Regions from separate parts of the Serratia sp. CoH_122_TC_1 genome, predicted to be linked through region 1. Evidence: predicted binding sites of a transcription regulator. Region 1 holds the regulator's gene; each other region holds the start of a gene.

Region 1 (7,528 bases):
TTTATGCTGGAGCCGACTGGCGGTATCGATCTGGAAAACTTCGAGCCGATCGTCGAGATCGCACTGGCTGCCGGCGTGAAACGTGTGATCCCGCATATCTACAGCTCAATCATTGATGCGGCCACAGGCAACACGCGCCCGCAGGACGTTAAAACCTTGCTGGCGATGACCAAAAAACTGGTGGGTTAATCACGTACCCAAATTACGTGGAGCGGCAGCCAACAACGCTGCAGCTGCACGTAAGCAGGGCATATCGGATGACGTAAGGCAGGGAGGCGACAGGTTCTGTATCCACAGGCGCGGTCACACCGCGCCGCTATCTCTCATAAGGATAACTATGCGAAACTGGCAGTCTCCACCCCTACGCACCGCGTTAACCTTGGCGCTACTGGCGATGGCCAGCCCGGTGCTGCACGCTGAGGATGCAATGAAATCCACGTCATCTCATTTTGCTTATATTGGTACTTACAATCCCAATGGTGAAGGTGTTTATCGGGTGCAGGTTGATCCGGCCAGCGGCGCGCTGAGCGCCAGGACATTGGTCAGCAGCCAGGCGAACCCGGCACAGCTCGCCGTGGATGCCAAAGGGCAGACGCTGTATGTTGCCAGCGAAGTGGCAGACTTTAACGGCACTAAGCATGGCGGCATTATTGCTTACCGTATCAACCCAACTGACGGTAGCCTGACTCAGCTCAATCAGGTTGATTCGCAAGGGGCAGGGCCCGTTTACCTTTCTCCTACGCCAAACGGTCGCCATCTACTGGTGGCGAACTACGTCAGCGGTACCGTGGCGGTATTCCCGATTCAGAGTGATGGCAAGCTCGGCAACGCCAGCTCAGTGCAGCAACAGCAAGGGCCGGCAGGCGCCGGCAAGCCAGAAGCGGCGGTGGAAGGTAGCTTCGCCATCAGCGATCACAATGGTCCGCATGCGCATATGATCGCCAGCGATCCTGGCGGTAAATATGTGTTTTCAACCGATCTGGGGCTGGATCGTATCTATCAATGGCGCTTTGATGATGCCAGCGGTCAACTGACGCCAAACGATCCGCCGTGGATCACGGCATCTTCTGCCGGCGCAGGCCCACGTCACTTTGTGTTTCACCCGAACGGCAAAACGTTGCTGTTGGTGAACGAAGAAGCCTCGACGCTGACCAGCTACCGTTTTGATAACCAAAAAGGTACTCTGAAACAGCAGCATGTTGTGTCTTCGCTGCCCGCTGATTATAAGGGCACCAACTTTGCTGCAGGCCTGGTCCTGAGCGAGGACGGTAAACATCTTTATGTTGCTAACCGGCTGCACAACAGCATTGGGCAATTCAGCGTTGGGCCTGATGGCGAGCTGCACTCGGTGGCTGAGATCTGGACGCGCGGTGATTACCCACGGTCACTGACGCTGAGCCCGGACGGGCACTATCTGTATGCGATGAACCAGCGCAGCGATAATGTCACCCGATTCAGCGTGGATAAGGCCAGTGGCAAACTCAGCTTTGCTGAAGGCTACACGCCGGTAGGCAGCCCATCGCAAATGGTGTTTTTGCCGCTCGCGAAGTAACCCGCTGCCCGTCTGACTCCCCAGGCGGGCACCTTACATTGACGGAAAGAGAATGGTGCGATTTCCCTACCCGCGTTTAGCCTATCTGTTTGATGCTTTACAGTCTGAGACTTTGCCACAGGATGAGCTGGCGAAGCGTTTCGCCGTGTCTACCCGAACCGTACGTGCTGATATCACCGCACTGAACGATATTCTGGAAAAATACGGGGCCCACTTTGTACATAGCCGTGGTGCGGGCTACCACTTACAGGTTGATGACGCTGCGCTGTTCAGCGCCTTGCAGCATCAAGAACGCAAAAAGCACGCGACGCCGCGTAGTGCACAGGAACGCGTGCACTATCTGCTGATTCGTTTTTTGACCTCAGCTTTTTCTCTAAAGCTTGAAGATTTAGCCGATGAATGGTTTGTCAGCCGCGGTACGCTGCAAAACGACATGGCTGAGGTGAGAGAGCGCTTGGCGCACTACCAGTTAACCATCGAAACCAAACCGCGTTACGGTATGAAGCTGTTTGGCTCTGAGATGGCGATCCGTGCTTGTCTGACCGATCTTTTATTCCAACTGCATCTGGCCGACGCGGAGAACCCGCTACTCAACAATGAGATCCTGCTGCAACCACAGGTGTCTACTTTCGCCGGGCTGCTGCATCCGCTGTTGTCGCAATACGCCATTCGTTTGACCGATGAGGGCGAGCAGTACCTTATCTTCTACTGTGCGGTGGCGTTGCGGCGCATTACCGACGGCTACCCGTTACCGGACTTTGACGTTGAGGATGGCGATGACGCGGTACGCAAGGTATCTACCTGGTTGGCAGGGGAGCTGCGCAAAGCCAGCGGGAAAGACGTGTCGATGGCGGAAGAGGCTTACCTGCGGGTGAATATTGCTGCGCGGCGGGTGCAAGAGGTGCAGCCGACCGAGATCAACGCAGACGATGAAGAAGCGCTGGTGGATTACATTCTGTCCTACATCAACGCGCACTATAACTACAATCTGCAGGGTGATAAACAGCTGCGAGCCGATCTGCTCACCCATATCAAAACCATGATCACTCGGGTGAAGTACCAGATTAATATCCCCAATCCACTGTTGGCGAATATCAAGCAGCATTACCCGATGGCCTATGATGTGACGCTGGCGGCAGTGTCTAGCTGGGGGAAATACACGCCTTATACCCTGAGTGAGAACGAAATTGGGTATCTGGTACTGCACATTGGTGTTGGGCTGGAACGGCATTACAACATCGGCTATGAGCGGCACCCGCAGGTGATGTTGGTCTGTGATACCGGCAACTCGACGGTGCGGATGATCCAGGCACAGATTGCGCGTAAGTACCCACAACTGGTCATGACGAGGATCGTTTCGCTACGTGATTACGAGGTGCTCAACCATATTGACGAAGATTTTGTTATTTCCAACGCGCGGGTCAGCGAAAAGAACAAGCCTGTGGTTGTGATGTCACCGTTCCCGACTGAATATCAGCTAGAGCAGCTTGGCAAACTGGTTCTGGTGGATCGCACCAAACCTTACATGCTGGAGAAGTTCTTCGATGCCGACCACTTTATGGTGGTCAACGAATCGCTGACCCAGGCGCAATTGTTCCAGCAAGTCTGTAGTCAGCTTGAACGTGAAGGCTATGTTGGTGATGATTTTTATCCGTCGGTAGTTGAGCGCGAAGCCATTGTTTCCACGATGTTGGGTGAAGGTATCGCACTGCCACACTCACTCGGGTTACTGGCGAAAAAAACCGTGGTGGTGACGCTGCTGGCACCACAGGGCATCGTCTGGGGCGAAGGTGAGATCGCTCACGTGATCTTCCTGCTGGCAATCAGTAAAAGCGATTACGAAGAAGCGATGGCGATCTATGATCTGTTCGTCACCTTCGTGCGTGAACGATCGATGAGTCGCCTGCTGGGCAGTGACAATTTTGATAGCTTTAAGGCCGTGGCGCTGGACTGTTTGAGCCGGATCTAGCTGCAGGAATGAGGTGTTGTAAAATCGGTGCGCATCATGCAGCGCACCTTACTCTTTAATCTTCGTCAAAACCGGAATTAATCAACTCAATCACGGCGGCCAACGCTTTTACTTCATCCGGACCTGTGGCTTCCACTTCGATATGGCGCCCCTGTGCGGAGTCCAGCATCAGCAGCGCAATCACGCTGCTGGCCTCGGCTTCTGTGCCGCTGTCGTTACGCAGCATCACTTCGGCGTCAAAACTCTGCACCAGCTCGAACAGCTTCATCGCTGGGCGTGCATGCATACCAAGTTTGTTTTTGATTTCAACCGTTTGCTTGACCGTCATTGTTTGCGTTTTTCCAACGTACGATGGCGTGATTGCACGTTCTTGCCGCGCGAGCGGAAGTAGTCGGCCAATTGTTCCGCCACGTACACTGAACGGTGTTTACCGCCGGTGCAGCCAATGGCCACTGTCAGGTAGCTGCGGTTGTTGGTTTCCAGCATCGGCAGCCACTGTTCCAGATAACTGCGCGTCTGGTAGATGAAGTTGTGCACTTCAGTGTGGCGATCGAGGAATGAGGCAACGGGTTTATCCAAACCGGTCATTGGGCGCAGTTTTGGATCCCAGTGTGGGTTCGGCAGGAAGCGTACGTCGAACACGTAATCGGCATCGATCGGGATACCGTGTTTAAAGCCGAAGGATTCAAACACCATGGTTAGCTCACGCTCGCGTTTGCCCAACAGGCGGGTACGCAGCATTTCGGCCAGCTCATGCACTGACATTTCTGACGTGTCGATGATCAGGTCGGCTCTGGAACGCAGGGGTTCGAGCAGATCACTCTCTTCATCGATAGCGCTTTCCAGTGACAGGTTCTTGCTAGAGAGCGGATGCAGACGGCGTGTATCACTGTAGCGGCGAATCAGCGTATTGCGATCGGCGTCGAGGAACAGCAACTGCGGCGAGAAGCTGTCAGGCAGCTGAGTCATCGCATATTCAAACACTTCCGGCGATTCCGGCATGTTACGTACGTCGATGCTTACCGCTGCGGAGCTGTTGCGTTCCGCCAACGTATTGGCAAGCTGCGGTAGCAGTACCACGGGCAGGTTATCAACGCAGTAAAAACCCATGTCTTCCAACGCCCGCAAGGCGACGGATTTCCCTGAACCGGAACGGCCGCTGACAATCATCAGCACCATGTGGAAACTCCCCTGGCATCTCAGTGGCGTCTATCGCCACCTTTAGAAACTTTATTATTCCGGCCTGAACCGGAATCCATCATGGCTAAACAGTATCGTTATCCGGGCTGGAAGTCACGCCAGCCGGGCGTTACTCGGTGATGATTTGGTAAAGCTCTTCGTCACTTTGCGCGGCACGCAGGCGACGGCATACGGTTTTGTCGGCCAGGCGCTTGGCGACCAGGGACAGGGTATGCAAATGGGTTTTACATTGATCTGCCGGTACCAGTAAGGCGAATAGCAGATCGACCGGCTGGTTATCAATGGCATCAAAGGCGATAGGTTGGTCGAGACGGATAAACACGCCAACAGCCCGCAATGTGTCCTCTTCCAGTTTGCCATGGGGAATGGCGATACCGTTGCCGATACCGGTGCTGCCCATACGCTCGCGGGTGAGAACCGCGTCAAACACCACCTGTGGTGACAGGTTTAGCTGCTTGGCGGCCAGTTCGCTGATAATTTCCAAAGCGCGTTTCTTGCTAGTGCAATGGACGGCGCTTCTGGTGCACTCGATGTTTAAGACCGAGCTTAATTGCATTGTTTCGTTGTTCATCTCATCTTCACTTAAAACCACACCAGCAAGCAGGCTTGTGAGGTGATTTTTCGCCTGTTGGCTTATCGGCGCGGTACCCATAGACAAACAGGTAACGCGCCGATGGCCGAATCTACGTTTGAGCCGAATCCGCGGACGGAAACGGCCCAGAATGTCAGTGTTGCTTCAGTTTGTCTTTATGTTTGTTCAATTGACGTGCCAGTTTGTCGATCAGGGTATCAATTGCAGCATACATGTTCTCGTCTTCCGAGGTGGCGTGCAACTCGCCTCCATTCACGTGCACCGTTGCTTCCGCAATCTGTTGCACTTTTTCCACACTAAGAACGACATACACCTGATTTATGCGGTCAAAATACTGTTCGAGTTTAGCGAACTTGGTGTTCACGAACTCACGCAATGGTTCGGTGATTTCGATGTGGTGTCCGGTAATGTTGAGCTGCATAGTGTCTTCCTTCTCAATAGAGGTCAAACCAACTGTTTACGCTGGTTGGACGGCGGGATGGACAAAGACTCTCGGTACTTGGCGACGGTACGCCGCGCCACGATGATCCCCTGATCGGAGAGCAGGGTAGCCAGCTTGCTGTCGCTGAGCGGTTTGGCGGGGTTTTCCGCCGCGATCATTTTCTTCACGACTGCCCGGATCGCCGTAGAGGAAGCCTCGCCTCCGCTGTCGGTATTCACATGGCTTGAGAAGAAATATTTCAATTCGAAAATGCCGCGCGGACTGTGCAAAAACTTTTGCGTAGTCACGCGTGAGATTGTCGATTCATGCATCTCCACGGCCTGAGCGATGTCCGCCAGTACCATGGGTTTCATAAATTCTGCACCTTGCTCAAAGAAGGCCTGTTGCTGCTCGACAATGCAGCGTGAGACTTTCAGTAAAGTGTCGTTCCTGCTTTCCAGACTTTTGATCAGCCATTTGGCTTCCTGCAGATTACTGCGGATGTACTGTCCGTCGCTGTCGTTACGCGCGCTGTTGCCCATGGCGGCGTATTGCTGGTTGATCTTCAGCCGTGGAATGCTGTCACTGTTGAGCTCAACCGTCCAAACATCTTGCACTTTGCGTACCAGCACGTCTGGGATCACGTACTCAGACTCGCCGGTATTGATCGACTGGCCCGGACGCGGATCGAGTGACTGAATCAGCTGCATCGCTTCTTTCAGTGTATCTTCTTTTGAGCGCGTTGTTCGCATTAGGCTGCGAAAGTCGTGGTTGGCCAGCAAGTCCAGGTGTTCACTGATGATCAGGCGTGCTTCAGCCAGATAGGGCGTGTCTTCGGCATACTGGGAAAGCTGAACCAACAGGCAATCACGCAGATCGCGCGCGGCAACGCCAACCGGATCAAAACGCTGTACGCGTTTCAATACGGCTTCGACTTCGTCCATTGTCACATTTTCGTCACCGATGCTCTCCAGAATGTCTTCCAGCGGCACGGTGAGATAACCGGTGTCGTCGACAGCGTCAACGATTGAGGTGGCGATGGCGGCATCCGTATCGGAAAACGGTGTGAGATCCACCTGCCACATCAGATAGTCCTGCAGGGTCTGGGTGGTTTCACCTTGATAAACCGGGAGTTCATCATCGCTGTAATCAGTACGGGTACCGGAGGGGGTACCCGCCGTATAGATTTCATCCCAGGTAGCGTCCAACGGCAGCTCTTCCGGCATGTCTTTCTGTTCTAGCGCTTCGCGGGTGTCCAAACCTTCGGTTTCGAGGGTTTCTTTGGTTTCGATTTCTTCGTGCAGGTCAGTCTGTTCAAGCAATGGGTTGCTCTCTAACGCCAGCTGTATCTCCTGCTGGAGTTCAAGCGTGGACAACTGCAACAGGCGGATAGCCTGCTGGAGTTGGGGGGTCATAGCCAATTGTTGGCTAAACCTGAGTTGCAAACCTTGCTTCATAATCTTCTGTTTACTTCCGTTAACCGTCGCCCAATGGGCGCGCTGGTACTCAGAGGCGGAATTCTTCGCCCAGATAAACGCGTTTCACCTGCTCATCGGCCAGAATAGCATCCGGCGTGCCGTGAGCAATCAGTTTGCCCTGGCTGACAATGTAGGCGCGTTCACATACGTCCAGCGTTTCGCGCACGTTGTGGTCGGTGATCAGCACGCCCAGGCCGCTATCACGCAAGTGCTCGATAATCTTTTTAATGTCGATAACGGAGATGGGGTCGACCCCGGCGAAGGGTTCATCCAGCAGGATGAATTTCGGGTTGGCCGCCAGGGCTCGGGCGATCTC
Region 2 (7,528 bases), on a different contig from region 1:
ATCAATAATCGGTTTGCCGTACTTACTTTCGCCAATTTGGAAATAAGGCGTATCGCGGGTGGCTTCGATAAAATTACCCTGCGGGTAGATATGGAATAACCGCATCTCTTCGCCCGTGATCTGGCCGCCAAGCAACAGGCTACAACTGAAGTCAGTGGTGCTGCCACTTTGCTGGGCTTCGCTGTCGCGTTGGATCACTTCACGCACCGTTTCGCCCACCAGCGTGGCGGCTTCGTACATACTGGGTGCATTCAACAGGTTGAGACGTTCGGTGTCCTTGCAGCGGCGCTGCAGCAGGCTAATGATACTTTGTGTGGTTGCCAGGTTACCGGCGCTTTGCAGCACCAGCATGCGGTCACCGTCTTGTTGGAACACGTGCAGTTTGCGGAAGGTGGAAATATGGTCCACTCCGGCATTGGTGCGTGAATCGGAAGCAAAGACCAGCCCGGATGACAAGCGCATGGCCACACAATAGGTCATACCAAATCCCTCAAAACAGTACTGGCACGCCGCCAAACGCCAGCGTGCCGTAAACCTTCGCTTTCGGCAAGAGGCTATTGCCCGGTTGGCATCATCTGCACTTCGGCCATGGTTTGCATATTTTCACACCCTCCCCCCAACCGCATGCCGCGCACCGGGCAGGCGTCCAGATAGTCGATGCCCACGGCCAGCTTAAGGTGCTGATTCGGCAAGCGGGTATTGTTAGTGACGTCAAAGCTGTGCCAGCGTTCGTCGATCCAGGCTTCTGCCCAGGCGTGGGTGGCGACATGGGTGGAGTCTTCGCTGTAGAGATAGCCGCTGACGTAGCGCGCCGGAATGTTCAGGCTGCGGCAGCAGGCCAGAAACACATGGGTATGATCCTGGCAAACGCCGGTACCGGTCGCGAATGCCTGGGCGGCGCTGTCGGTGACGCTGGTGGAGCCTGGGCTGTAAGGCATTTTTAGCAACAGTTCGCCCATCAGGTTTTCCAGCCCGTCCAGCACCGCCTGTGGTTGATGATAGCGCAGGGCAAAGGTCTGTATCGCGCTGTCGGGCTGGGTTAACGGGCTGTGACGCAGAAAAACCAGCGGTGACAGATGCCCCGTGACCTGATCCTCTGCACTATCTTCAATCTCCACGACGCCATGGGCCTGAATGGTAATCGCCTGGTGTGGATGATCCAACGTCAGTACATGCAGCACGTTGCCGAAGGCGTCGGTGGTACATACCGCCTCTTCCGGCAGCGTCAGTTGCCAGGAGATGATGCGTTGATGCTCTGAGTCCTGTGGCGTCAGGCGCAGATACTGAGTGCTACGCTGTACCTGCTGGGCGTAGGTATAATGGGTGTTGTGCTCAATGTTCAGTTTCATTGTGCCTCCAGATAAGTGTGATGGACGCTCTCCGCAATACCGCTAATCTGCCCGAGAAACGCGTCTAACCAGTTGGTTAGCCCCACCTTGTTCAGGTCTTTCATGCTGCTGAATCGCAGCTCGGCGTGCAGGGTGTGCGCCAGTCGGCGTGGCTGATTTGAACGGTTACCGCCAATTTGCTCCAGCTGCTGCACCATGTCGCCGACGCAGGCCAGCAGGGAGCGTGGGATTTCATTACGCAGGATCATCAGTTCGGCAATGGTGTCCCGGCTGAGCTGCTGTTTGTAGATGCTGTGATAGGCTTCGCGCGCGCTCACGGCCCGCAGCAACGTGTCCATGCGGTAATACTCGCGTACCGGGTCGCCGTCGCTGTCCATCAAGCTATTCTTGACTCCCAGCAGACGTGCGGTGCCGTCGGCCCGCTCCAACAGGGTACCGAGGCGGATAAAGCACATGGCGTCACTGCGTAACAAGGTGCCGAACATGGCACCGCGAAACAGGTGTGAACGCTCTTTCACCCAGTCGAAAAAGGCATCTGCGCCTACCGAACCTATGCCTTGGCGGCGGATTAGCTTCATCTCGATCCAGGTGGCATTAATGCACTCCCACACCTCGGAGGACAGGCTGCCACGCACCGCATGGGCATTGTTCCACCCCATTTGCAGGCAGCTGTAAATGCTGCTGTGATTGCGGCTGTCGAGTGCGAAAAAACTCACCAGGTTGGCCATGGTTAGATCGGGATAGGCGGCGGCATACAGTTGCCCGGTGCTGGTCAAATTGAGTGGCACCTGCAAATCCTGATCTTCGCTGTCGCGGATTGGCATCATCGACAGCTTGTTGGTCACATCAAGTACCCGGGCAATGCTTTCTGCCCGCTCCAGATAGCGGGCCATCCAATAGAGTTCACTGGCAGTTCGGCTCAGCATATGTCGTCCTCCAACACCCAGGTGTCCTTGGTTCCCCCGCCTTGCGACGAGTTGACCACCAGCGAACCTTGCGCCAGCGCCACACGCGTCAGCCCGCCGGGCACCAGCCGAATTTCAGCCCCGCTGAGGGCAAACGGCCGCAGATCGATATGCCGCGGGGCCAAGCCTTCGTTGACGAAAGTCGGGCAGGTCGACAGCGCCAGGGTATTTTGCGCAATGTAGTTATGGGGTTTGGCTAACAGCAAGGTGCGGAAATGGGCGATTTCGTCTTTGGTCGCCGCCGGGCCGATCAGCATGCCGTAACCACCGGCACCGTGGACCTCTTTCACCACCATCTGATCCAGATTGGCCAACACATAGGACAGCTCATTCTTGTGACGACATTGCCAGGTGGGGACGTTGTTGAGGATCGGCTCTTCTTGCAGATAGAAACGCACCATGTCCGGCACATACGGATAGATCGACTTGTCGTCGGCCACGCCGGTGCCAATGGCGTTTGCCAGTACCACATTGCCGGTGCGGTAAACCGACAGCAGCCCCGGAACGCCGAGCATCGAGTCGGGGCGGAACGCCAGCGGATCGAGGAAAGCGTCGTCCACCCGGCGGTAAATCACATCCACCTTGCAAGGCCCGGCGGTGGTGCGCATAAACACGGCGCCGTCCTTGACGAACAGGTCGGCGCTTTCCACCAGCTCAACCCCCATCTGCTGCGCCAGGAAACTGTGCTCGAAATAGGCGCTGTTAAAGCGGCCCGGAGTCAGTACCACGACCGTGGGATCGTTAATCGGCGAGCTTTCGCGCAGGGTTTGCAGCAGGTGCGACGGATAGCGTTCCACCGGTGCAATGCGTTGCTGGGCGAACAGTTCGGGGTACAGGCGCATCATCATCTTGCGGTTTTCCAGCATGTAGGAAACGCCGGAGGGCGTGCGCAGGTTATCTTCCAGCACGTAATATTGGCCGTCACCGTTACGCACCATGTCCACGCCAACGATGTGCGCGTAAATATTGCGGTGCAGATCGACCCCTTGCATACAAGGCTGATATTGATCGTTCGCCAGCACCTGTTCTGCCGGAATGATCCCGGCCTTCAGAATATGTTGTTGATGGTAAATGTCGTGAAGAAAGGCGTTTAGCGCCTGAACACGTTGGCGAATGCCGCGATCGAGCATCGCCCATTCGCTGGCGGGAATGATGCGTGGCACGCTATCAAACGGGATCAGTCGTTCGGCCCCATCGTCATCACCATAGACATTAAAGGTAATCCCCACTCGGTGAAACAGCAGTGCAGCTTCTTCTCTTTTGCGTTGAATGGCCTTTTGGTCGGCCTGTTGCAGCCAGTGCCAGTAAGCTTCGTAGTGACCCCGGTGTTTACCCTCAGCCAGAAGCATCTCATCAAAAAACGGTGAAGCGGACAGATCGATATTTAGCATCATCACCTCGTCGACATTACAGGCTGTAAACGGATCCAGCATAAAATGTGCCAAGGTGAGAAAGGGGCGAAAATGGCACCTAATGGCGTGTTTCAGGGGCAGGAAAGCACGTTTAAGGTGCATTGGCAGCAAACGTCGCCTTAAAAAAGGGCAAATTTGCGGAGCCTGACTCAGTAACAAAAAACGGGGATTGCTTCTTCCTCAACGGCATAAAAAGATAGCGATAAAACAGAAAAGGATTTTTCTAACAGGTTAATTTTAAAAAGTATTCAAGGGAATGATGATGCCGCATGATTTTGACATTCAGGAGCTTGGGCGAGCCGCCTTGGCTACCGCCAATGAAATTTTTACTGCCGCGGCCTATAACATTCAGGTGCACATGCTGACTGGTGAGGATTTGGAATGGTGCATCGTGCAGACGCGTCAGCAAGCTGAAAATCTGCGTATCCCATGGGCATTAAGCGGTGCGGCGCTGGATAACCCTGATATTTTTAAATCTAGCTTTAAGATCCTGAATGCGGCTCAGAGGCCGGCCGGAGCCTGCATATGCCAGTTCTGTCCCGCAGCGGGCGATATGTCTGCGGTGTTGAATGTTGAAATGCTGCAAAATTTCCACATCCAGGACTCGTGTCTTGATGGTAATACTTTCCGTTTTGCTCTCTATGCTGCGATATTATTGATGGTCGACACCCGATGTACTGGCTTACGGCTAATATCGCCGGTCAATGCGAGAGTCGCTGATTATTACATCAACGAGCATCACTTTATTGATATCACCGCTGGCGATAAAGGCATTCTCTACCGTGATGCGCAGGCATTATTCCAATGGTTTATCGAGGACTCGGCCTCGATTGAAGTTGCACATTATTTGAGCGACAATGACGATCAACTGGCGGGATTATAGGGGGAAATATGGTCATTAAAACCACGGATCGGCTTATAGCGAAAAATGACGCCTATGAGCTGGAGGTATACAAAACCGAAGGGGAAAAGGTGAGGGGGGTAAAAACCTATACTGCTGAGGAGATTAATAACCTGACACCCCAGGGGATGCCGATTACCGCTTCTCGTGAGGAAGTGATAGCCGTTTTGAAACAAGCCGCGAAGAACATTAAACCTCAATCCTCTCCGATAATAGAAGCTGCCGGCGGCATCCGTCGCGCAAGCCAATAAAAACGGCCAGCCGATGGCTGACCGTTGGGCGCGTTGCCGTAGAATTAACGACGAACGGCGATGGCTTCGATTTCGATTTTCACGTCTTTTGGCAGACGAGCAACTTCGACGCAAGAACGTGCTGGGAAAGGCGCGTTATGTTCGGTGAAGAAGCTTTCGTACGCTGCGTTAACGGTGGCGAAATCGTTCAGATCTTTCACGAATACCGTGGTTTTCACGATATCGGCGACTTTCAGGCCTGCGGCTTCAACGATCGCTTTAACGTTTTCCAGTGACTGGCGTGCCTGAGCGGTCACGTCGTCGGCAACGGCACCGGTTTTAGGATCGACAGGGATCTGACCGGAAGTGATGATCATGCTGCCCAGATCAACGCCCTGCACGTAAGGACCAATGGCTGCCGGGGCGAGTTCAGTGCTGATGTTACGTGACATTTTTTCTCCTAATTTACCCTTCGTCTTTCAAACCGCAGCGTTGTTGGCTACGGCTTAAAATCCATTGGGTAGCAACGTGGGTTGTTCTATCCAGAAACCCCATTATAGGGCGTCGCCGGGAGAATAACAGCGCCGTCTCCCGGCGAAAACCGCAGATTTAGTCTGCCTGCAATACGACCTGGTGTTCGAACTCTTTCTCGCAGTAATGGCACTTCAGGTGTACGTCACCGTCGCGGGATTTCACGCTAAAACTGGACGATACCGGTTCACTGCGGCTGATGCAGTTGCTGTTCGGACAGGTCAGCACGCCGTCGATATGATCCGGCAGGCTGAGAGTCAGTTTACGCACCACCTCGTAATTATCGATGCGGTTAACCGTCGCTTTGGGGGCGTACATCGCCAATTGGTTGGCTTGTTGCTCCGTCAGGAACGTGTTCTCGATTTTAATCAGATCTTTGCGGCCCAGCTCATTGGACGGCAGGTTCAGGCCGATAGTGATGCGCTGATCGGTGGCAGTCAGTTTAAACAGCGTCAGCAGCTTAAACCCTATCTGTGCCGGAATATGGTCAATCACCGTACCGCATTTGATTGCTTCAACCTGCAGTTTGTTATCGTGAGTCATGACGGTTCCCCCTTAAAGAGCCAAATCTGCGTTTAATACCAGCGCCAACAGTGCCTGACGCGCGTAAATACCGTTGCCTGCCTGCTGGAAGTAGTAGGCGTAGGGTGTTTTATCCACGTCGGTAGTGATCTCGTCGATGCGCGGCAGCGGGTGCAAGACTTTGAGATGGGTACGTGCGTCTGTCAGATCCGCTGCACGCAGGACGAACTGCGCTTTCACGTTAGCGTATTCGGAAGGGTCCAGGCGCTCTTTCTGCACCCGGGTCATGTAGAGAATATCCAGTTCAGGCACCACTTCCTCGATACTGCTGTGCAGGCTGTATTGGATGCCTTTTTCTTCCAGCATTTTCAGGATGTAGGTCGGCATGGCCAGCGCGTCCGGGGCGATGAAGAAGAAGCGGTTGCCTTCAAATTTAGCCAGCGCCTGTGCCAGTGAATGCACGGTACGTCCGTATTTCAGGTCACCCACCATAGCGATATTGATGTTGTTCAGGCGGCCCTGCGTTTCCTGAATGGTGAACAGATCCAGCAGCGTTTGCGTCGGATGCTGGTTGGCCCCGTCACCGGCATTGAGCACCGGGATCCCGCCGGAGAATTCGGTTGCCAGCCGTGCAGCGCCTTCCTGTGGGTGGCGCATTACGATGGCGTCGACGTAGGTGCCAATGACCGAGATAGTGTCAGCCAGGGTTTCGCCTTTCTTGCCGAGTGAGGTGTTGCTGCCGTCGGCAAAGCCAACCACCGAGGCCCCCAGGCGGTGCATCGCGGTTTCAAACGACAAGCGGGTACGGGTTGACGCTTCAAAGAAGCAGCTGGCAATGACCTTGTGCTTTAGCAGCTCAGGCTGTGGATTGGATTTCAGGCTGGCGGCGGTGCGTAGCACCAGCTCCAGATCCTCGCGGCTGAGATCGTTAATAGAGATGATATTTTTGTGATACAGCGGATTGGCCATTTTTCACTCCTTCTCGACACATGCCCGTGGCGCGGGAATGCCCGTCATCTTTCGAACCGCAGCGGTGTTGGCTTCTCGCTTTTCCCCCGTCACTTAGCTGACTAAGCGCAGGGTGATTCAAACGGTTACCTCTGGCTGCGCCCCGAAATCTCTCGGGCATGATTTTTTAAGGCAAAAAAAAGCCCCTCAACGAGGGGCTTGAAACGATCGGTTTAGCAACAGGAGAAATAACGGCAGTTGGCTGCCGATTGGCAGTCGGTTTTGTCGGTTGTGGCTAACAAAACAAACGTCGTTTTTCATGCTTTCTCCTGGCAAATTGTCGCGCATTATACTCGCGCTTTTGGACACTGCAAGCGCTAAAACGCCGATTTTTTGCCATTTCGCAATCGATTGGCTGGTTGCTTTTAGGAACCTGCCCTGTAAATCAAGGATCAGTGAGTGCGCCGCAGTAAAATAACCAGCACGAAAATCCCGCCGAGACCGGCAGTAATAATCCCGATGGGCAGTTCTTGGGGCGCGGCAATGACGCGGCTTAGCAGATCGCCGGCAGAGAGTAACATTGCTCCCATGACGCCAACCAACGGCAGCAGGCGCCGGTGACGCACGCCGGTAAAGGGGCGTGCCAGATGGGGAACCATTAAGCCGACAA
Region 3 (7,528 bases), on a different contig from region 1:
CGACGCTCGCTCAAATTGTGGATAGCGCGAGCGATAAGTTCTTTACCGGTGCCGGTTTCACCCAGGATCAACACCGAACAGTCGCTTTTAGCCACCATTTCGACCTGTTTTAGCACCGCAGACATTACGACGCTGCGTCCGACAATCTCACCGAAATCCGGGTTGTTGCCGTTAATCTGCTCGGTCAGATAGAGGTTTTCATGCACCAGGCTCTCTTTAAGCCGGTTGATCTCCTGGTACGCCAGTGCGTTATCAACCGCAATAGCAATACGTTCGGCAATCTGTTGCAACACCCGCAAATTGGCAGCGTTAAAATTGTCCGGTTGACACTGCGCCAGTTTCAGAACGCCCAGGGTCTTTTTGCCAAACACCAATGGCAGCACGCAGAGCGTTTGAATTTGGTCATGCCACAGATCGAACAGCTGGCGTTCATACGCCGCCAGGCGATCGGAATGCCTCAGATTCAACAGCAGCATTTCGCCACTTTGCATTACCTGTTCCGATAACGTGCCTGCCAATGGGACGCTGTATTGCTGCCGTTCAACGACGTCGTCTTGCAAATAATGGGTGGAGTAAATGGTTACCTGTTCTGTTTTATCTGCGTACAGCACCATACTGATGGCATCAATTTTGAAAAAGCGGTGAATTTCCGTGGAGATCTCGCCGATCAAATCGTCCAGATCAAGCTTCGACAGCACTGCGTTGGTGACGTCGACCAAAATACGGTAGTCATCTCGCTCATGGCGTAACTGACGTTGCTGCGCTTCCGCTTCTCTGCGTAACGTGAGCTGCTCAGTTGCCAGTGCAACCAACTCCATCAGTGTCTGCAGTTGCACCAGACTGCTATCACTGAAAGGCTGTGGATTAGCGTGCAGCAGTTCACACCCGCCGATGAGGGTACCGCCTGCATGCAGCGGCATCAGACAGTACTGGCTAAAGGGGGGATACAGCGCCAGTGCGCCGATTTGCGGGTAACGGGCGTGTAGATCATCGCTCTGCCAACACTGCGGTAAGGGACTCTGCCGTAGCCGACTGACCGGCCCATTGGCCAACAGAGTCTCATCCTGGTAGTTCAGCGGTTGCCGACGGGCATCCAAACCGTAAAAACTCACCCGCTCACTGTGCGGATCAAACAACACCAGCGTCACATGTTCCGCCAACTGCAGGCGCTGTAACACCTGACGCAATTGCATCAGTAAATCAGTGAAGCTGTGTTGACTGAGTAACGTGCGGGTAATTTCAAGTAGCGCTTGTTTTTCTAATTGTGCATTCGACATTGTTTATCACTTGCCTGAGTCGCGATGATGATTTGTGTGAGTCACGTCGCAAAGTGTAACGCTGAGCGACGGCGTTCTCCCCCGACAGGATCAACAAATGCGCGGCAAAGGTTCGGCATGGGGCAAATCCAGTAAACGGCTGATGCCGTAAGCACCCTGCATCCTCACTTGCCGCCCACCTGTCACACGGCCAATTACCGCCGCGGCGGTGCCCAAGGGATGCGCCTGCAATGCGGTCAGAACCGCGTGTTCAGCCTCTGGCGCGGCAACCACGACCAGTTTTCCCTCATTGGCAAAATTGATAGCGTCCAGCCCCAGCAATTCACAGATCCCTCGCACCGCCGGGGCTACCGGCAAGAGACGCTCTTCAACCTCAATACCGACATGTGCTGCACGAGCAAACTCATGCAGAATGGCGTTCACGCCGCCGCGGGTAGCATCACGGAGTGCCCGCACGCCATTGATGGCGCGCAGCGGTGAGATTAAAGGGGTTAACACGGCACAATCGCTGATAACATCCAACGACATTCCCAGATTTTCCCGCAAATTGAGGATAGTCGCCCCATGGTCACCTAACGTGCCGCTAACAATGATGACGTCTCCTGCCTGGATATTTTGAGCAGCCCAATTCAGATCGTTCGGGATCACGCCGATACCGGCAGTATTGATAAACACTTTGTCAGCAGCGCCACGTTGCACCACCTTAGTATCCCCGGTCACGATACGCATACCGGCCTGCTGAGCGGTCGCGGCCATAGAAGCAACCACCCGCTGTAAATCGACCAGGGGTAAGCCCTCTTCGAGGATAAAACCGCAGGAAAGATAGCCTGGCTGGGCGCCGCTCACCGCCAGATCGTTCGCCGTGCCGCAGACGGCCAGTTTGCCGATATCCCCACCCGGAAAGAAAATAGGATCAATGACGTAGCTGTCGGTGGTAAACGCCAGTCGATCGCCCTGCTGCGTTAACCCCGCCAGACTTAGCCGAGCCTGATCTTCACGCTGATCCAATAGCGGGTTGGCGAAGGCGGGCAGGAAAAGCGTATCCAATAACTGCTGCATCGCTGTGCCGCCGCTACCGTGAGCCAGAGTAATGACGTTATTCATGCCGGAGTCTCCTCTGTTTCACGGCGGTATTGATACCAAGCGGCGCAGGCACCTTCTGAAGACACCATCAGGGCACCAAAAGCATTTTGTGGTGTACAGCCGCGGCCAAACATGGGGCAATCCCGCGGTTTGCAACGCCCGGTGAGCACATCCCCGCAGCGGGCATGAGGATCATCTGCCACCTGCCGATATTGCGGTTGAAAACGGCGCTCTGCATCAAAGGCGCTATAGACGGGGGTTAAGGCAATGCCGGAATTGGCAATGGTGCCAAGGCCTCGCCATTCACTCCCACCACCCAGCACAAACACTTCACTCATAGCTTGCTGAGCCAGCGGGTTTCCTTGCTCCGGCACCACGCGTCGGTATTGATTTTCGGTCCGGCTCTGCTGTTGAAGGAATTGCTCAACCAGCATCATTACTCCCTGCAAGATATCCAGCGGTTCAAAACCGGCCACGACCAATGGTTTGCGGTACTGCTGGCTGATAAAACCGTAAGGTTCGGTACCGATCACCATGCTGACATGGCCGGGTGCCAGAAAACCGTCGATACGCACATCTGGCTGTTGCAACAGGCTGCGTAGCGTCGGGATCAGGCTGATGTGCTGGCAAAATACGCTAAAGTTGCGTTGGCCTTCCTGTCGGGCCTGCTGCAGGGTTATCGCCGTAACCGGCATGGTGGTTTCAAAACCAAGGGCAAAGAACACCACCTGCCGGTGTGCGTTTTGTCTTGCCAGTGCCAGTGCATCCAATGGGGAGTAAACCACCCGTACATCGGCCCCGCGTTCACGGGCCTGCAACAATGAACCCTGTTTGCCCGGTACCCGTAGCGCATCGCCGAAGGTGCAAAAGATGACCTCCGGGTGCTCGGCGATTTCACAGCAGGCGTCTATGCGCCCCATCGGCAACACGCACACCGGGCAACCCGGGCCGTGGATAAACTCAATGTTGGGCGGTAGCAACTTATCCAGGCCAAAACGGAAAATGGCGTGAGTATGTCCCCCACACACTTCCATGATTTGCAGCGGTCGTTCGGTGGTAAAAGACAACTGGGCAGCGCGGTGCCTGATATGCTGAAGCAGCGATTTTACCCGGTGCGGATCGCGGAATTCGTCAACGTAATGCATGCTGGCCTTCCCCCGCTAAAAACAGCGCCACATCCTCTTCTACTTCGCCCATCGCGTGCAGCGCCGCCAACATCTCTTCGGCTTCGTGCCGATCAAGTCGGCTCATCGCGAACCCTACGTGGATCAATACCCAGCAGCCGATCATCGCTTCTCTGGGTTCATCATCTTTACGTACCAACGCAATATTCACTTCACGCTGCACACCGCAGACGTCGGCCCAGGCATGTTGGGGCTGGTTTTCATCCAACACCACGATTTGCCCGGGAATGCCTATACACATAACTCTTTCTCCAGCCAAGCCAGCCAGTGTTCCATCCCTTCACCGTGGGTTGCCGACAGGGTTATCACCTCAATGGCGGGATTGACCTGACGGGCATTGTCGATACAGGCCGCCAAATCGAATTTCAAATACGGCAGCAGATCGATTTTGTTCACGATCATCAAACGTGCGGCGGCAAACATATGCGGGTACTTGAGGGGTTTGTCTTCCCCTTCGGTAACCGAGAGCACTGCCACCTTATGGCGTTCGCCAAGATCAAAACTGGCCGGACAAACCAGGTTACCGACGTTTTCGATAAACAGCAGGCTGCCGGGTTTCAACCCTAAACGCTGGGTGGCTTCATGCACCATTTGTGCGTCCAGATGACAGCCTTTGCCGGTATTGACCTGAATTGCCGGGACGCCGGTCGCGCGAATGCGTTCAGCATCGTTGGTCGTTTGCTGGTCTCCCTCCACCACCGCGCAAGTATGATGGCCACGTAGCCGCAACAACGTTTCTGTCAGCAGTGTGGTTTTGCCTGATCCGGGGCTGGAAACCAGATTCAACGCCAGGATATGTTGTTCGGTGAAATACTGACGATTACGCTCTGCCAGGCGATCATTTTTATCCAACACCCGGGTTTCGATTTCCAGCATGCGGCGCTGGCTGATGCCCGGCGCATGGGTGCCTGCCAGCCCCAAGCCATAATGCAAATCGCCTTGCCTATTCCGTTGCGGACGGAATGGGACTTTTACTTCCCCTTCAATCGTCAGTTCACCGTGGGCACAACCGCAGGTACTGCACATGTTCGTCCTCCTAGACCCTTTCTCTTCTTTGGGCATGTTGTCTATTCAATTTCCAGGCGCTTTATGTGTAAGCCATCATCGGCCGCCACACGCAGGTTTCGCCCGGCACAGTGCGGGCAGACCAAGACCTGTGGCATCAGCAACTGGACATCGCGCTGGCAGTCATGACACCAGGACTGCGCACGTTGCTCTATCAGATGCAACTCGCAGCCTTCAGCCAAGGTGTCTCGACACACCATGTCGAAACAGAAGCGCAAAGACTCCGCTTCCACGCAAGAAAATGCGCCAATTTCGAACCACACCGCAGTAATACGTTGCGCATGATGCTGGCGAGCCTGTTGCTGCATTATTTCCATCGCCTGTTGGCACAAGGTTATTTCGTGCATCCGGCCTCCGCCAAGGGTGATAAAACGCGTCGTAGTAATAACATTGCAAATATGATGCCAAACCGAAATTGACATATTTGTCGATCGTCATGTCATCGGCAGCAATTACATAAACCCTCCTCTGAAAGACCGGGTATTTAATTTAACGCTACAGGTTGAAGTTAAAGGGATAAATGAATGAATCGAAGCTTTGGCACACTTTATGCTTTAACTCGTTGACCCAGAGCTATTTCGACAATGACCATTAATGTTGAGTGAGGACAATGAGTACAATCAGTGAAGTAACCAGCCAGGCCGATTATATCGCCAGCAAAAGCAACCGCCTGATGGCGCAATGGCAAACCTATCACAGCACATTAATTAAAGCGGTCACCACCACTAAAAAGAAGATTAATCATCAGTTTACCTACGGAAAGGAGGACGACCTACGCTTTGTCTTGTTCAACCACTTTACCGTTAGTATTCAATTAAGTGAGGGATTTTACAGCCGAGACATTTGCTACCGCATTAATTTGGCGACGGCGCATGAACCGGAGAATTTTGCCGCTTTTGCACATGCTACCCTGGATGAAAACGGCAATGTCGACGAAATAATAAACAATCGTGATACACAGGCAGTCTTTGAACATTATCTGGATAAGATCGCCATTATTTATCAATGCCTGTTCGACTCCCTTCATGATGGATGTGCCATTCATGACGCACTGAAGAAAATAACCTTACCCGTCTGACTGTCGGCGTTAATCACTGACGGAAAACTGTCGAAACGTCATTTTTTACTGACGATGTCGTCATAAATGACGAAGCAAGGAGTGTGCATGAACCGCTTTATTATTGCGGACCCTAAATTGTGTATTGGCTGCAATACCTGTATGGCAAGTTGCTCTGCGGAACACCGGCAATACGGCTTGCAGGCATTACCCCGCTTGCAGGTAATACGCAGTGCCCGCGATTCGGCCCCCGTGATGTGTCATCAATGCGAAGATGCGCCCTGTGCACAAGTCTGCCCAGTCAACGCGATTCGCCATCAGGATGACGCCATCTCACTGAACGAAAGCCTGTGTATCAGTTGCAAGCTTTGCGGCATTGCCTGCCCATTCGGGGCTATTGGTTTTGGTGGTAGTACCCCGCTGGCGATACCTGCAGATTGCAATACGCCGCTTGCGCTACCCGCTGCCACAGCGCCGCGCCCCATTAGCGCTTTTCTTGACTGCCTGCCCGGCGTCCGGGCTGTGGCGGTGAAGTGCGATCTCTGCGATTTCAGCGCAGATGGCCCCGCGTGTATCCGCACTTGCCCCACTCAGGCCATCCGCTTGGTGACTGACCGTGACGTGCGACTCGCGAGCGAACAAAAAAGACGTAACGCCATGCAGGCACTCAGCGCCGAGTTGCCGTTCGTTGCTGCCCCTGACTTCCGCAAGGAGCCGAATTGATGATGTATACCATTGCGCCCGATCCATTGTTGCTACTGACATTGGCATTAGGGGGATACGTGCTTTGTGCGTTGTTGAGCTGGCTAACCTCGCCCTGGGCATCGGTTAGCAGGCCGCTCAGTGGCGGCACTTTGTTGTGCGCTCTCGCTGCATTGTTGGCGGCCTTATCCATGTTGTTTACGCCACTGCACAGCGCCCGATTACCCTGGCTGCATTATGCCGTGGAAATCAGTGGCCCTAACGCACTGCTACTGCTGGTGATTGCCCTTAGCGGTGTCTTTACCGCGCTATATCACGCGGGGTACATACACAGGTTAAACCCGCGCGCGCGTGGACGAATTGGCGGGCTGACCAATCTGATGTTGGCGGCATTAAGCGCCGCAGTGATGGCTGATAATGCCATTGCTCTGCTTTTACTGTTGGAACTGGCGGCGTTGTGCGGCTACTTTCTGGTTGCCCATTCCCCGGGAGCCAAAAGCCTGCGTGCCGGGCATAACCAGTTCTTACTGATGCGATTAGGCTCGCTGCTATTGGTTATCGCGTTCACCCTGATTTATGCCCATAGCCACAGTTCGGTATTTAGCGTAATTCGCGCTACGCCATTGCCAGACGCACTGCGTAATGGCGTGTTCCTGTTGGCACTTGCCGGGTTTGGCATCTTTGCCGGAGTGATACCGTTACATGCCTGGGTACCTCAATCCCATAGCAGCTCGCCTGCCTCTGCCGCCACGTTGTTTTCCTGCGCGCTGATGAAAGTCGGTTTGCTGGGTATTTTGAAAGTCGGGTTGGATCTGTTGGGCACCCCGCCACTGTGGTGGGGCTTGCTGGTGTTGCTGCTTGCTGCCGGGACCGCGTTTTTTGGCGGGCTGTATGCGTTGATGGAACACGATTTGCGTCGCTTATTGGCTTATCACACGCTCGAGAACATCGGCATCATTCTGCTGGGGATTGGTGGCGCTATGGTCGGCATGGCACTGCAACAGCCTCTGTTGACGGCGTTTGCTTTGGTGGGGGGCTTGTTCCACTTGCTCAATCACAGCCTGTTCAAAAGTGCATTGTTACTGGCTGCAGGCGCTATTGAGCAACAAACCGGCCTGAAAGACATGGAAAAAATGGGGGGCTTAGCCCGGCTGATGCCC
Region 4 (7,528 bases), on a different contig from region 1:
TTCAACATGAAATACGATAGGTATAGCGACGGGAGATTGCCATTATGGCAGAAAATTCAGTACCTGCTCCAACACCAGGGAGCTGGCTGCAGCGGCGTTTTCAACTGCACGCGCGGCAAAGTAATGTCAAAACCGAATGCCTGGCCGGGATCACCGGTTTTCTGGCTGCGGCCTATCTGCTGGTCGTGATCCCCGGGTTACTGGCTGTCGGAGGCATGGATAAAGGCGCCGTCACCACAGGCACCATTCTGGTGTTCGTGCTGGGTACCTTGCTGATGGCATTTTACGGCAATCTGCCGTTTATTGTTGGGCCGGGTATCGGTGGTTCGGTGCTGGTCGGTGTGACATTGGCAGGCAGTGAAGGCATTAGTTGGCAAATTGGTCTGGGTATCGCTTGTTGGTCCGGCATTTTATTTTTTGTCCTGACCCGGCTAGGGCTACGTGAAGTGGTCACCCGTTCGGTACCACAGTCGATCAAGCTTGGGCTAACGGCCTCGATCGGGCTGTTTGTTGCAATACTGGGGTTCCGCAACGCCGGGCTGGTACTGGCCAACGCAAAATCCAACGCGCTAATGCTGGGGGACTTCACTGCGCCCGGTGCATTGATTGCGCTGTGTGGCCTGTTTTTAGCGATTGCTCTGCAGGCCCGCCGCATCCCCGGCGCTATTCTCTGGGCGATCCTGGTCGCTACTCTGGTCGGCATCCCATTCGGCGTCACGCATTTGCCAACCAGCCTGATGGCCATGCCGCATTCATTGGCCCCGGTACTCGGCCATGTCGATCTGGTCGGCGCATTGAATATTGCCTTCTTACCCTATCTGTTCGTGTTTTTCGCTTCGGAGTTTTTCTCAACCATGGGCACGACGCTGGCTGTGGGGGGTGAGGCCGGATTGTTGGACGAGCACGGCAATATGCCGCACATCAACCGACCATTCATGGTGGACTCTATTGCCGCTGCCCTCGGTCCCTGTGTCGGTATTCCTGCTGCCACAGCGCTGATCGAGTCCTCTGCAGCGGCTGAAGCCGGCGGAAAAACCGGGCTAACCGCACTGGCGGCGGCGGTGATGTTTTTACTGATGCTGCTGTTCACACCGGTTGCCCTGATGATCCCGAAAGAAGCCACTGCACCAGCGCTGATTTTGATCGGCCTGAATATGTTCAGCGGGCTGCGCAAAGTCGACTTAGCCAACTTTACCGACGGCCTGCCGGTACTGATGATGGTAATGATCACATTGATCGCCAACAGCTTTGGCACAGGCATCGCAGGTGGGTTGTTGTTTTATATTATTATCAAGGTGATTGCCGGTAAGTGGCGTGAAGTACCTGTAGGTCTTTATCTGCTGGCGATCCCACTGGCGTACTACTTCGCCACGCTGGTTAAGCACTGAGGTGGAAAAGCTGGCGAGCCGTCGGCGCCGGCAGTATTTCTGCTGCGACATTATTAGCCTGGCAATGGCAAACGAGCGGGATGAAGGTTAAAGAGGCTGGTGTGACGCTGAAATTGGTGGAGGCCCTGCCAGCTACATCCCGGCACACACGTCACCTGCTACGGCTGCTTCCTTCCGGATCTGACCGAGTTCACAAGTTAGTGTTGCGGGAGAACCAACAGGGCCCCCATTGACGGCTTCTGTACTCTGAAGCGGTGGGCATTATCGGCTATGCCCCGCCAAATAGCAAGCCAACCCCGGCCAACCGCTGTTTTCTTACCCACCTCGCCTGTGGCACACTCTTCGCTTGGGATTTTACTCGCGCAGGAAGACACTATGGAACCAGAAGACGCCTCCTTCAGCCAACGCGTATTCCACGTGGTGGCCGCCATCCCCTATGGTAAGGTCACGACCTATGGAGAAGTCGCACAGCTGGCCGGCTCACCGCGTGCAGCTCGGCAAGTCGGCGGCGTACTCAGACGTTTGCCTGAAGGCAGCAGCCTCCCTTGGCACCGGGTCATTAACCGGCACGGGCAAATATCGCAGCAGGGAGAGGATTTCCAACGCCAGCGGCAGGCATTGCTTGAGGAGGGGATTATCTTCGGCAAACACAGCACGATTGATCTGCAGGTCTACGGCTGGCGCTGGTAGTAACAAAACAGCCTTTGGCCAGAGCGCAAAGGCTGTTCATCGTTTACTGCTTCAGACCTGCCGGATTATGGCATCGTTGTCGGGGCAGCCTGTGCGGCCATGCCCTGCACCGGAACCATCACCAAGTCAGCACGGGTGCCGTTACGATTCACCACTTCCTGAATGGTGTCGGTAATGAACATCATCCGACCATTTAACGTAATTGCCGCACTCAGGATAATGCGCGCATTAGGCTGTATATCGGACGGATTGTACGGCAGTACAAAATTAAACGGTGCCTGCTTGCCCTCGGTGCGAACGGCGCGCTGGGCGATCACTTTAGATGGCGCATCCGCCAGTGAGGCATCAGAGAGCGTAACGGTCAGTACCGCATCCGGCGGCAGCGCTATGCGCTGGCGAATGTTAACCGAACCTGTCACCGCCGGGCCCTGAATCTGCGTTTGCGCAATCGCTGCGTTTCCCGCGGTCGGTGTAGGCACTTTCGCGCTCTTTTGGGCACAACCCGCCAGGGCGATTGTTAATGCTGTTGCTCCACCTACGATTTGCCAGAGTTTCATGGATCGGTCTCCTTTTTTATTATCAACATGTTGGTGGCTTTCACCACCGCACTCATTAAACTTAGCACAAAATACTGAAAAATCCATTTAGTCCTGCCTATTAATCATTTAGCCCTCTAATAACGCTCAGTATTCAGTCCATTTTCCCTGCGCTTTAACGCAATATATTGACGTCTTGCCGTGATATTCCGCACACTGCTCAAAATGATTATAAAAGGGTAGTAACTTTATGAGCCAGGCACTGCAAAACCTCCTTGATCTGCTGGATCTGGAGAAAATTGAAGAAGGGTTGTTCCGTGGTCAAAGCGAAGACCTGGGACTACGTCAGGTATTCGGTGGCCAAGTCGTTGGCCAGGCACTGTATGCTGCCAAGCAAACCGTGCCGGCTGAGCGCAGCGTGCATTCATTCCACAGCTATTTCCTGCGCCCCGGCGACAGCAGTAAGCCGATTATTTATGACGTGGAAATCCTGCGTGACGGCAACAGCTTTAGCGCCCGCCGCGTCAGCGCTATCCAGCACGGCAAACCGATCTTCTATATGACGGCCTCTTTCCAAAGCCCAGAAGAAGGGTTTGAGCACCAGAACACCATGCCAGATGTGCCGCCTCCGGAAGGATTGATGTCTGAATCGGAGATTGCCCAGAAGCTGTCGCACATGTTGCCGGATAAAGTGCGCGAGAAGTTCATCGGCCAGAAACCGATTGAAATGCGCCCGGTCAAATTCCATAACCCATTGAAAGGCAGCGTGGAAGAACCGCACCGCTACGTGTGGTTCCGCGCCAATGGCACCATGCCGGACGATCTGCGTATCCATCAGTATTTGCTCGGCTATGCGTCTGACTTCAACTTCCTGCCAACCGCGCTACAGCCGCACGGCGTCGGGTTCCTGGAACCGGGCATGCAGGTCGCGACGATCGACCACTCAATGTGGTTCCACCGTCCATTCCGCATGGATGACTGGTTGCTGTACGTAGTGGAAAGCCCTTCTGCTTCCGGCGCCCGTGGCTTTGTACGCGGCCAATTCTATACCCGTGATGGCCAGCTGGTTGCGACGACGGTTCAGGAAGGCGTGATCCGCCAACGCGAAGCCTAATCGCCCACCAAAGAAAAAGGGCGATGTCACCATCGCCCTTTTTGCATCATCATTATTTTTCGAGTTATTTAGCGCACTGCCCTTCTTCAAGGCTTATTGGTTGTAGGCACTCTCGCCATGGCTGTTGACGTCCAGACCTTCGCGCTCCTGCTCTTCCGGCACGCGCAGACCGACAATAGCCCCTGCCACTTTGAAAGCGATAAAGGCAGCCACTCCAGACCAGACCAGGGTTATCACGACACTCAACAACTGGATCCACACCTGATGGCCCATAGTAACGCCTTCTGCGTAGCCCGTACCGCCCAGCGAAGCAGAGGTGAACACACCTGTCAGCAGACAGCCGACGATGCCACAGACGCCATGCACGCCGAACACGTCACAGGTATCATCAACTTTCAGCCATTTTTTCAGCGTGACCACACCCCACAGACCGGCAATGCCGCCGACCAGGCCGATAATCAACGCCCCGCCAACACCCACGGTGCCCGCAGCCGGTGTTATCGCAACCAGCCCGGCGATCATGCCGGAACAAGCACCCAACAGTGAAGGTTTGCCACGCACAATCCACTCAGCGAAGGTCCATGAGAGAATCGCGCCCGCAGTAGCCACCACGGTATTCAGGAACGCCAGGGCCGCAACACCGTTAGCCGCGCTGGCAGAACCGGCGTTAAAGCCAAACCAACCGATGTACAGGATGGACGCACCGGTAAACACCATTGGCAAGTTGTGCGGCTTGAAGGCTTCTTTACCGAAACCCGCGCGCTTGCCCAGCAGGTAAGCGCCAATCAGACCGGCACTGGCCGCGTTGATGTGCACGACGGTACCACCGGCAAAGTCCAGTGCACCATCTGTAGCGAGCAAACCACCGCCCCACACCATATGGGCAATTGGCAGGTAAGAAATGGTGAACCAAATTGCCGCGAAGATCACTACCGCAGAGAAACGGATTCGTTCGGCAAAGCCCCCCACAACCAGCGCAACGGTAATACAGGCAAATGAGCACTGGAATGCCACGTGGATCATTTGGTTAAAGGTGCCGGTAACGCTGTCGATGCCAATGCCCTTCAGCATCGCCGTCTGGAAGCCACCGAAGAACGCATTGCCTTCGCTGAAAGCCAGACTGTAGCCATAAAGCACCCATAACACGCACACCAATGCGAAGGTGACTGTCACTTGGGTCAACATGGAAAGCACGTTCTTGGAACGCAGCAAACCGCCGTAAAACAACGCGACGCCCGGCAAGGTCATGAACAGCACCAAAGCGGTGCAAATCATCATGAAGGCGTTGTCAGCCTTGTCTGCGACCGCCGGAGCGGCCAGGGCCAAAGAAGGAACCATGGTTACCGTACTCAGGCCCAACATGGATAAAAGTTTTTTCATTATCAATCCATCCCCATTACTTTACTGAGCCTGTGATTACAGTGCTGCTTCATCTGTTTCGCCGGTGCGAATGCGAATGACACGTTGCAATTCGGCAACGAAAATTTTGCCGTCACCTATTTTGCCGGTGTAGGCCGCTTTACTAATGACATCAACCACTTCATCTAACTGGTCGTCAGCGATAGCAATGTCGATTTTTACTTTGGGTAAGAAGTTGACGCTGTACTCGGCTCCGCGATACAGCTCAGCATGCCCTTTCTGACGACCAAAGCCTTTCACTTCGCTTACGGTCAGCCCCTGAATACCTACAGAGGATAGGGCTTCACGCACGTCCTCCAGCTTGAATGGTTTAATCACCACGGTCACCAGCTTCATATTGCCTCTCCACGAATTAAGCCCAAACTCACCCCGGGTACGAGTCTTATAAAGCAAAGGCTATGCCACAAATGATTTTGTACGCTAATTCAGCAAATTAACCGGCAGGACGGCGATCCGTTGCACTGCAGGTCGCCGCCAATGCGCCAGCGCACAGAAGATTGATTAAATATTGCGCACTATTTTGGTGCGTGACGCGTCGAAAAAGTGCAGAGAAAGGGATTTAAAAAGCCGTGATGCCTGTTTGTGGTGCGTAGGAGTGGGAAAAGTAAGAGGCCGCCAAAGCGGCCCCAGGCATTACGCCGTTTGTGTTTCTTCGCGGTTAGCGGCGGCCAGTTCTTCCCCCACCAATTGCAGCTGATACATCTGGTAGTAACGTCCCTGCTGCGCCAGCAGTTGCTGATGATTGCCCTGCTCGACGGCCTGACCACGGTGCAGCACCAGAATAGTATCCGCATCCACAATGGTCGACAGACGATGAGCGATCACCACCAGCGTGGTATGTTCGCGAATCAAGCGCAGTGCGCGCTGAATCGCCTGTTCCGTTCCCGAATCAATGTTGGCTGTCGCCTCATCCAGGATCAAGATTTGCGGTGCCTGCACCAACACCCTGGCCATCGCCAGCAGCTGTTTCTGGCCCACAGAAAGATTGTTACCTTGCTCACCCAGGCGCGTATGAATACCCTGCGGGAAGCCGCGCACCAGCTCAGCCAGTTGAACCCTTTCCAGCGCTTGCCAGACGGCTTCCTCACTGATATTGCGCCCCAGGGTAACGTTAGCCAGCACTGACTCGGCAATCACTACCGGATCCTGCTGCACCATCGCCACGCCCTGACGCAACGTACGGTGTGACAGACTGGCCAGCGGACGCCCATCGAGACGCACCTCTCCCTGGTTAACGGGGTAGTAGCCCATTAACAGATTGGCCAACGTACTCTTACCGCTGCCGGTATGCCCGACCAGCGCCACAAAACCACGCGACGGCACCGACAGCGAAATATGCTGCAGCACCTTTTTGTCATCACGGTAGGCAAAGCTCAGATCGTCTATATCTATGCGCCCGCTTTCCAGCGGGCGTTCATCCGTGCCGTAACTCTGCTGCTGACGATCCATCAATTCGAAAATACGCTCGCCGGCGACAACTGCCTGCTGCAAGATAGATTGCTGCGCCGTCAGCTCTATCAGCGGCTCATTCAGACGCCCCAGATAGTTGATAAAGGCATACAACACCCCAACGCCGATCGCTCCCTCACCACTGAAGCCGAACAGCATCAACAGGCCACACAGCACGAGCGCCGAAAACAGGCTGAGCAGTGGACGCAAAAGAAAACCATCCAACCGCAAGGTTTGCATGCGGGCGGTATAATGAGAACGACTGGCGGCGCTCATGCGTTCGCCAAAGCGAAGCTGCTGACGGAACTGCTGAATGACCCCCATACCGTTGATCACTTCGTTAAAGCCATCGTTAATGTCTGCCAGATAACTACGTACCCGCCGCACAATCGGTATGCTGTAATATTGATAAATCCCCATCACCACAAACACCGCAGGAAAGATGCAGATCGCCACCAGTGCCATACGCCAGTCGAGGCTAAACATCGCCACCAGCATGGCGCCAATCAGCGCAGCACTTTTCAATACGGTGGACACAACCATCACGTACAGATCTTTGATCACTTCCGTGTCGTTGGTTACCCGCGAGATTAACTGCCCGACCGGCTGCGTATCAAAAGCACTCAGCGGCTGGCGTAACGCGGCATCCATCACGTCCGTACGCAGGCGTTGAACCACCCCGACTGCCGCCTGGTTGAACAGCAACGCCTGAAAATAGTGTAGCGCTGCTGCGAGCAGTTCCAACAGAATATAGGCGGCTGCCAGCCCACAGACGATCATCAACGGCAGCTGGCCCTTGGCAACATAGTTATCGATAAAGTAGCTGACCAGAATGGGTCCGGCGACTTCCGCCGCTGCTGCGACCCACAGCATTAACACCGCCAACCCCAGCGGTTTCCGGTACGGCGATCCATAAGCCAGCAACCGTTTCA

The links. Region 1 encodes sigma-54, which starts transcription at its own class of promoters, with help from an activator protein. Its sites were predicted from a motif close to GTTGGCACANNTTTCGCTNT; they were not measured.
Region 2: the regulator sigma-54 is predicted to act here: its motif matches at 3,741-3,760, upstream of AC2FC2_RS06835 (circularly permuted type 2 ATP-grasp protein).
Region 3: the regulator sigma-54 is predicted to act here: its motif matches at 5,146-5,165, upstream of hycA (formate hydrogenlyase regulator HycA).
Region 4: the regulator sigma-54 is predicted to act here: its motif matches at 5,534-5,553, upstream of glnK (P-II family nitrogen regulator).

Annotation. Positions count from the first base shown of each region.
Region 1 is NZ_JBXWLA010000005.1:136,856-144,383, forward strand. It holds gene dagF (2-dehydro-3-deoxy-phosphogluconate aldolase) at 1-189, shown strand, start outside; gene AC2FC2_RS08215 (lactonase family protein) at 338-1,552, shown strand; gene AC2FC2_RS08220 (BglG family transcription antiterminator) at 1,605-3,521, shown strand; gene npr (PTS phosphocarrier protein NPr) at 3,577-3,849, opposite strand; gene rapZ (RNase adapter RapZ) at 3,846-4,700, opposite strand; gene ptsN (PTS IIA-like nitrogen regulatory protein PtsN) at 4,831-5,292, opposite strand; gene hpf (ribosome hibernation promoting factor) at 5,447-5,734, opposite strand; gene rpoN (RNA polymerase factor sigma-54) at 5,758-7,191, opposite strand; gene lptB (LPS export ABC transporter ATP-binding protein) at 7,241-7,528, opposite strand, start outside.
Region 2 is NZ_JBXWLA010000004.1:151,529-159,056, reverse strand. It holds gene AC2FC2_RS06850 (proteasome-type protease) at 1-480, opposite strand, end outside; gene AC2FC2_RS06845 (transglutaminase family protein) at 555-1,349, opposite strand; gene AC2FC2_RS06840 (alpha-E domain-containing protein) at 1,346-2,275, opposite strand; gene AC2FC2_RS06835 (circularly permuted type 2 ATP-grasp protein) at 2,269-3,705, opposite strand; gene AC2FC2_RS06830 (hypothetical protein) at 3,989-4,609, shown strand; gene AC2FC2_RS06825 (hypothetical protein) at 4,618-4,878, shown strand; gene ridA (2-iminobutanoate/2-iminopropanoate deaminase) at 4,923-5,309, opposite strand; gene pyrI (aspartate carbamoyltransferase regulatory subunit) at 5,467-5,931, opposite strand; gene pyrB (aspartate carbamoyltransferase) at 5,944-6,879, opposite strand; gene AC2FC2_RS06805 (FecCD family ABC transporter permease) at 7,311-7,528, opposite strand, start outside.
Region 3 is NZ_JBXWLA010000003.1:23,685-31,212, forward strand. It holds gene flhA (formate hydrogenlyase transcriptional activator FlhA) at 1-1,277, opposite strand, end outside; gene hypE (hydrogenase expression/formation protein HypE) at 1,368-2,381, opposite strand; gene hypD (hydrogenase formation protein HypD) at 2,378-3,505, opposite strand; gene AC2FC2_RS04550 (HypC/HybG/HupF family hydrogenase formation chaperone) at 3,492-3,785, opposite strand; gene hypB (hydrogenase nickel incorporation protein HypB) at 3,776-4,570, opposite strand; gene hypA (hydrogenase maturation nickel metallochaperone HypA) at 4,612-4,956, opposite strand; gene hycA (formate hydrogenlyase regulator HycA) at 5,220-5,687, shown strand; gene AC2FC2_RS04570 (4Fe-4S dicluster domain-containing protein) at 5,775-6,389, shown strand; gene AC2FC2_RS04575 (proton-conducting transporter transmembrane domain-containing protein) at 6,389-7,528, shown strand, end outside.
Region 4 is NZ_JBXWLA010000007.1:63,633-71,160, forward strand. It holds gene AC2FC2_RS10630 (NCS2 family permease) at 45-1,388, shown strand; RNA gene ffs (signal recognition particle sRNA small type) at 1,512-1,608, opposite strand; gene AC2FC2_RS10640 (MGMT family protein) at 1,764-2,078, shown strand; gene AC2FC2_RS10645 (YbaY family lipoprotein) at 2,144-2,635, opposite strand; gene tesB (acyl-CoA thioesterase II) at 2,865-3,728, shown strand; gene amtB (ammonium transporter AmtB) at 3,822-5,108, opposite strand; gene glnK (P-II family nitrogen regulator) at 5,145-5,483, opposite strand; gene AC2FC2_RS10665 (SmdB family multidrug efflux ABC transporter permease/ATP-binding protein) at 5,781-7,528, opposite strand, start outside.